DNA from 2 places in the Anaeromyxobacter sp. SG64 genome. Region 2 is predicted to be linked to the other one. Evidence: riboswitches for the same ligand, from Rfam matches in the RefSeq annotation. Region 2 holds a riboswitch; the other holds the start of a gene.
The links. A riboswitch is a leader RNA that binds a small molecule or an ion and turns the genes downstream of it on or off. The one in region 2 is predicted to bind S-adenosylmethionine.
Positions count from the first base shown of each region.

Region 1 (3,199 bases), on a different contig from region 2:
TAGTCCCGGATGATCTCGAGCGCGTTCTCGGAGGTGAGCCACGCCTCGTGCGCGACCACCTCCACGTGCGGGTTGAGATCGCGGATCCGATCGCGGGCGGACTCGACCTTCTTGCGGCCGACGTCCTTCGTGCCGTGCAGCACCTGGCGCTGCAGGTTCGTCGCGTCCACCACGTCGAACTCGACGATCCCGAGGGTGCCGACGCCCGCGGCGGCGAGGTAGAGCCCGATGGGCGAGCCGAGGCCGCCCGCGCCCACCATGAGCACGCGCGCCGCCTTGAGGCGGCGCTGACCCTCGACGCCGACCTCCGGGATGATGAGGTGGCGGCTGTAGCGGAGGATCTCCTCCTGCGACAGCGGCGGGAGCTCCTGTGCGGTGCGGCCGATGGACATCTCGCTAGCCTCCTGCGATGGCGGGGACGACCACGATCTCGGCGCCGTCCGGCACGGGCGTCGCGAAGCCCTGCTGGAACCGGATGTCCTCGTCGTCCAGGTAGAAGATGACGTAAGGGTACGGCTCGCCCTTCGCATCGCGAAGCCGGGGGCCGAGCTCGGGAAAGCGGCCCGCGAGGTCGCCGACGACCTCTCCGACGGTGGCGCCGCGCGCCTCGTGGACGGTCTTTCCGCCGGCGGCCTTCGCGAGCACGGCGGGGAGCCTCAAGGTGATGGGCATCTTCGTCTCTCCTCGGATCAGGCGTCCACGAGCGCCGCGACCTCGCGGAGCTTCGCTGAGATGACCGGCGTCTCCGGCAGGGCGGGGACGACGGCGTCGATGGTCTTGAGACCGTTTCCGGTGATGCAGAGCACGAGCTCGTCCTGCGCGCGCAGCTTACCCTCGCGCGCGAGCTTCAGCGCTGCGGCGACGGTGACCCCGCCGGCGGTCTCGGTGAAGACGCCGGTGGTCTCGGCGAGGAGGCGGATGCCGCGCACGAGCTCCTCGTCGGTGACCGCCGCCGCCGCGCCGCCCGAGGCGCGGATCGCCCTCGCCGCGAAGGGCCCGTCCGCCGGGTTCCCGATGGCGATCGAGCGGGCGATGGTGCGGGGGACCACGGGCTCGATCGCCTCGCCGCCCTTCTCGAACAGGTTCACGATGGGCGCGCACCCGGCGGCCTGCGCCCCGTACATCCGCGGCAGCGGCCCGTCCACGAGGTGGGCGCCGGCGAGCTCGTGGAAGCCCTTGTCGAGCTTCGTCACGAGCGAGCCGCCCGCCATCGGGGCGATGACCGCGTCGGGCAGCCGCCAGCCGAGCTGCTCCGCGATCTCGAAGGCCATGGTCTTCGAGCCCTCGCCGTAGTAGCTGCGCAGGTTCAGGTTCACGAGCCCCCAGCCGAAGCGATCCGCCACCTGGGCGCAGAGCCGGTTCACGTCGTCGTACGTGCCGCGCACGCGCACGAGGCGCGGGCCGTAGACGGCGGTGCCCACGATCTTCGCGAGCTCGAGGTCCTCGGGGATGAAGATCCAGGCGGCGAGCCCGGCGCGCGCCGCCTGCGCGGCGACGGCGTTCGCGAGGTTGCCGGTGGACGCGCAGCCGACCGTGTCGAGGCCGAGCCCCGCCGCGGCGTTCAGCGCCACCGCCACCACCCGGTCCTTGAACGACTGGGTCGGGTGGGAGACCGCGTCGTTCTTCACGAGCGCGCGCCGCACGCCGAGCGCGCGGGCGAGCGCCGGCGCGTCCACGAGCGGCGTGAAGCCGGTGTCGAGCGAGAGGACGGGCTCGCCGAGGATGGGGAGCCACTCGCGGTAACGCCAGATCGAGCGGGGCCGCGCCTCGATCTGCCAGCGCGTGGGCAGGACGCGGTCGCTCTCGTACGCCGGCTCGAGGGGCCCGACGCACTCCTCGCACACCGCCACGGGGCGAGGCTCGAAGCGCGCGCCGCAGCGGCGGCAGACGAGGGGGGACAGCTCCGGACGGTGCGGATCCGCTGAAGCGGACGCCGCGCGGGGCGCGGCCGCGAGGGACGAGGACATGCTGGAGACTTCCTTCTCCCTCGCCGGACGGCACTGCAGGCAGCCGGGGAGGGGCTTTTTAGCGGTTGGTTTAACGTGGCCGCAATACGCCGCAAATCGCCACGGACTCCGATCGCCGCGGCTGCGGCGATCGGTGGTCATCCTATTTAGCGGACGAGCCTCCCGTCAAGCGGAGGATCTCCATTTTCAGGCGGCGCACTCGCCCGCCTGGGTCTCGGGGCTGAAGTCGTCGCTCGCCCCGGGCTCGACGAAGTCCTCCGGCGCGGCGTCCTCGAGCCTGAGCGCCTCGAGCGGAGCGACGACGGCCTTCACGCGATCGAGCGCGCGGGAGAAGAACGGCCCGGCGGCCTCGCCCTCGCGCCGCTCGGCGAGGTAGAGCGCCGTGAGCCGCTCCACCGCCTCGGGGACGCGCCGCGCGGGCACCTTGCCCGCCAGCTTCCCGAACGTCGCGACGCCGTCCTCCGCGCCCCCGCCGACGAGCACGAAGTACTGCGGCACCGCCCGGCCGCCGAGCTTTCGCGCGCTCCCCTGCAGGCCGATGGCGGCGAGGTGGTGCTGGCTGCAGCCGTTCGGGCAGCCGGAGACGTGGACCGGCAGCGCGGCGGCGAGGCCGGGCGCGCCGAGCCGCTGCCGGACGCGCTCCTCGACGAGCCGCGCGATCCCGCGGGTGCGCGTCACGGCGAGGCGGCACACGTCCGCGCCGGGGCAGGCGACGACGTCCGCGGCGCTCCGCGCGCCGTCGCGCCCGAGCCCCGCCGCGGCGAGCCGCGCGAACAGGGCGGGGACCTCGTCGGACGGCACCCAGCGCAGCAGGACCTTGCCGTCGCTCGCGAAGCGGACGGCGCCGTCGCCGTGCGCGAGCGCGAGGTCCGCGAGCACCTCGAGCTGCGCGGCGGTGACGTCTCCCTGCGGGAGCGACACGGTGACCGCGGAGAAGCCGGGCTGGCGCTGGGGACGGACGTTCGTCGCGCGGAACGCGGCGAGCGCCGCGGGCGACGGCGCGAGCACGGGCAGGACCGCCGGCGGCTCGCCGGGGCCGCGGGGCGGCGCCGCGGCGACGCGCGCGGAGATCTCCGCGGCGGTGGGAGGCTCCGGACGCGCGTGCGCGGGCGGCGGGGCGTCCGCCGGCGCGGCGTCGGGATCGAACGGGAGCCGCGGGGCGCCCTCGGCCCGCACGCGCGCGAGCTCCTCCTCGACGAGCGCGCGGAAGGGCTCGAACCCGAGCGACCGGA
Region 1 is NZ_JALCZB010000007.1:56,800-59,998, reverse strand. Features, by position in the region: gene moeB (molybdopterin-synthase adenylyltransferase MoeB) at 1-392, opposite strand, end outside; gene MNZ29_RS03765 (MoaD/ThiS family protein) at 397-672, opposite strand; gene thrC (threonine synthase) at 690-1,967, opposite strand; SAM riboswitch at 2,005-2,080, opposite strand; gene MNZ29_RS03755 (nitrite/sulfite reductase) at 2,154-3,199, opposite strand, start outside.
Region 1: another riboswitch for S-adenosylmethionine. It lies ahead of thrC (threonine synthase); the one in region 2 lies ahead of MNZ29_RS00325 (tetratricopeptide repeat protein).

Region 2 (3,199 bases):
GTGCGCGAGAACGGCGGTCAGTACACGCACGCCGCCGCGTGGATCGTGATGGCGCTCGCGAAGCTCGGGAGCGGCGACGAGGCGGCCGAGCTGTTCCACATGCTGAACCCGGTGAACCACACCCGCACCGGCGCGGACGTCGCGCACTACCGGGGAGAGCCCTACGTCGTCGCGGGCGACGTCTGCGCTCACCCCGAGCACGCGGGGCGCGCGGGATGGACCTGGTACACGGGATCGGCCGGCTGGATGTACCGCGCCGGGCTCGAGAGCATCCTCGGGCTCCGGAGGCAAGGCGAGACCTTCGAGCTCGATCCCTGCATCCCGGCGTCCTGGCCCGGCTACGGGATCACCTGGCGGCTCGGGTCGACGCGGTACGAGATCACGGTCGACAACTTCGAGCGGCGGTGCCGCGGGGTCGCCCTCGCGGAACTGGACGGCGTGGCAGTCGATCCGCGGGCGATCCCGCTCGTCCACGATGGCCGGACGCACGAGGTGCGGGTCGTGATGGGGGTCGCCGAGCAGCCGGACCTCACCGGCCGGGAAGCGGCTGGCTCTGCAGCTCGTCCCGGGAGGGTGGGACACCGGGACGGACGGTGATCTCCCTATTGGGCGCGATTGCTCAGTTGATTGACATTTCGCGACGAATGGTATAAATACTGCGACTCCGATGTTCGATGTCATTCCATCAAGACGAGGCGAGGGCGGCGGCCCGATGACCCTCGGCCAGCTCCCGGTATCCCGGGGTTGTGGCAATGCCGCCTGCGATGGAGGCCCCATGACCCACGAGAGAGCGACGTAACCGGGACCCCGGCGTGATCGTCGCGGCGCCCCACGGGCGCAGGCGATGCCACGCTAGCCGTACGGGTCGCCCGGGCAGCCTGCGCCCGGTTCGGCCTGTCCGTGCGCCGTGTAGGGTGTTCCTGCCGGCGCCCCTGTCCTCGCCCAGACCATCGAACCCGCTGCCCGGCAGCGGGACGGGACCCGTGCGTCCCGGGAAAGACGATTGCGCAATGATCTGCTATCCGCTCGGCGTCGCCTCGCACCTCGCCATCGCCTGCGATTGCATTCGACGTGGCGACCTCGACGGCGCGCAGGCGGCGCTCGCGCGCGCGACCGCCCTCGCTCGCGACGAGCGCTCCGGGCACGCGGCGGCTTCCCCCGCGCGTCCGGCACGGCAGTCCTGAAGCGTTCACCGGCCCGGGATCGACCGGTCCGCAACCGACGACGCCGCGACGGCGCAGGAGGAGACGAGATGCCCCCCAGGAAGACGACGGACCGACTGTTGGGAGAGATGCGCCGCGCCTACGACCTCGTGGAGCAGCGGCGGGCGGACGAGGCGGTGAGCGTGTACCGCGAGGTCCTCGCCGAGGCCCGCAAGGTGGGGCTCGACTCCGCCCACCTGCACTGGGCCTTCGCGGTGGCCTGTGACTACTCGGGAGAGATGGAGATGGCCTTCGAGCAGATCAGCATCGCCATCGGCAAGGACCCGCTGGCGCCTCCGTTCCGCCACTCGTTCGAGGTGATCACCGGACGCATCCAGGCGGCGCTCGCCGACCTGGAGCGCGCCGCGGACGACGCGTCGACGCCTCGGCTCTACGCGCTGCTGCAGCGGGGTGGGACCGTCGACGTGCCGTCGCACCTCGCGATGGTGCGCTACCACCTCGCCACCGGGAAGCCGGCCGAGGCGCGCGCGCTCGCCGACGCCGTCACGCTGCTCCACCCCGCCTCGCGCGAGGCGTGGGAGGCGAAGGCGGCCGTCGCCAAGGCGACCGGGGACGCGGCCGGCGCCGAGCAGGCGCGCCTCGAGGCGGCGGCGCTCCAGGAGGAGCCCGCGTTCGCGATCCCCGGCCCGGCGTCGGCCTGAGCCATGCGTCGGCTCGGGCCTCGCCCCACTCTCGAGGAGAAAGGAGACCTCATGGAACCGTACGCGCTTCGCGTCGACTACCTCCCCGCGTCCGCGCTCGCTCTTCCGGGCCGGCTCGGCCTGACGCGCGCGCCCGGCCGCTGGGTGGCGGGACGAGACCCCGACTCCGACGTCCGGCTGCGCGAGGACGTGGAGGCGATCGCGCGGGTGCACGGTGCGAAGGTGCTCGTGACCCTGCTCGAGCGGTTCGAGATCGCGGAGCTCGGCGACCTCGACGGCGAGGCGCGCCGGGAGCGGCTCCGGTGGATTCACTATCCCATCGCGGACATGTGGGCGCCCACGGATCTCGCCTCTGCCCGCCGGCTCGTGGGCCGCATCTTGCACGCGCTCGAGCGGGGGCATGACGTGGTCGTTCACTGCTGGGGCGGCGTCGGGCGAGCGGGGACCATCGCCGCGTCCTGCCTCGTCGCGCGCGGCACGCCTCCTGCGGAGGCCATCGCCATCGTGCGCGCAGCTCGCGGTCGCGCGATCGAGAACGCCGCGCAGGAGCGTTTCGTCCGCGAGTTCGGAGGTGACCTGGAATGAGCCCGTGGATTGCCGGCGGCCGAGACTTGACCCACACACAGGAGAGACTCGCCATGCAGACCCCCACCGTCGCCGACGCAGTCGCGCTCGCGGCCGAGAAGCACCGAAATGCCGTCGACAAGGGCGGCGCCCCGTACATCCTCCACCCGCTCCGCGTCATGCTCGCGATGAGCACCGACGAGGCGCGGCGCGTCGCCGTGCTCCACGACGTGCTCGAGGACACGGACATCACGCCCGACGAGCTGCGACGGCGCGGGTACCCGCAGCGCGAGGTGACCGCGATCGTAGCGCTCACGAAGCGGCCCGGAGAGGACTACGCGGCGTTCATCGAGCGCGTTCGCCTCGATGAGCTCGCCGCGACGGTGAAGCGCGCAGATCTTCTCGACAACATGGACGTCCGCAGGCTCGCGACGTTCGGAGCCGCGGATGCGGAGCGGATGGCGCGGTACCTGGCTGCGTGGAAGCGGCTGTCGGGCGGGAAGTAGGAGGCACCACACGACACGCGGCACACGTTGACGATGGCGGCGATCGAGCGTGTCCGTACTGCCGCTAGCCTCGACGCATGCACGATGAGAGCGCAGCCGAAGGTTACGCGGGCTTCCCGGACGACCAGGACTCGTCGCTTCGGCGGGCGGGTCGTCCGTGACGGCACCCGTGAATGAAGTCGCTCAGCGCGGGTTCTCGCACCTTGCCGCATTACGACGGCACGAAAGGCTCCAGCAGACGGACGAGCTGCGGGAGGTCATCCGT
Region 2 is NZ_JALCZB010000001.1:69,900-73,098, reverse strand. Features, by position in the region: gene MNZ29_RS24160 (GH36-type glycosyl hydrolase domain-containing protein) at 1-597, shown strand, start outside; SAM riboswitch class I at 680-771, shown strand; gene MNZ29_RS00325 (tetratricopeptide repeat protein) at 1,253-1,864, shown strand; gene MNZ29_RS00320 (cyclin-dependent kinase inhibitor 3 family protein) at 1,916-2,449, shown strand; gene MNZ29_RS00315 (GTP pyrophosphokinase) at 2,503-2,934, shown strand; gene MNZ29_RS25105 (DUF86 domain-containing protein) at 3,146-3,199, opposite strand, start outside.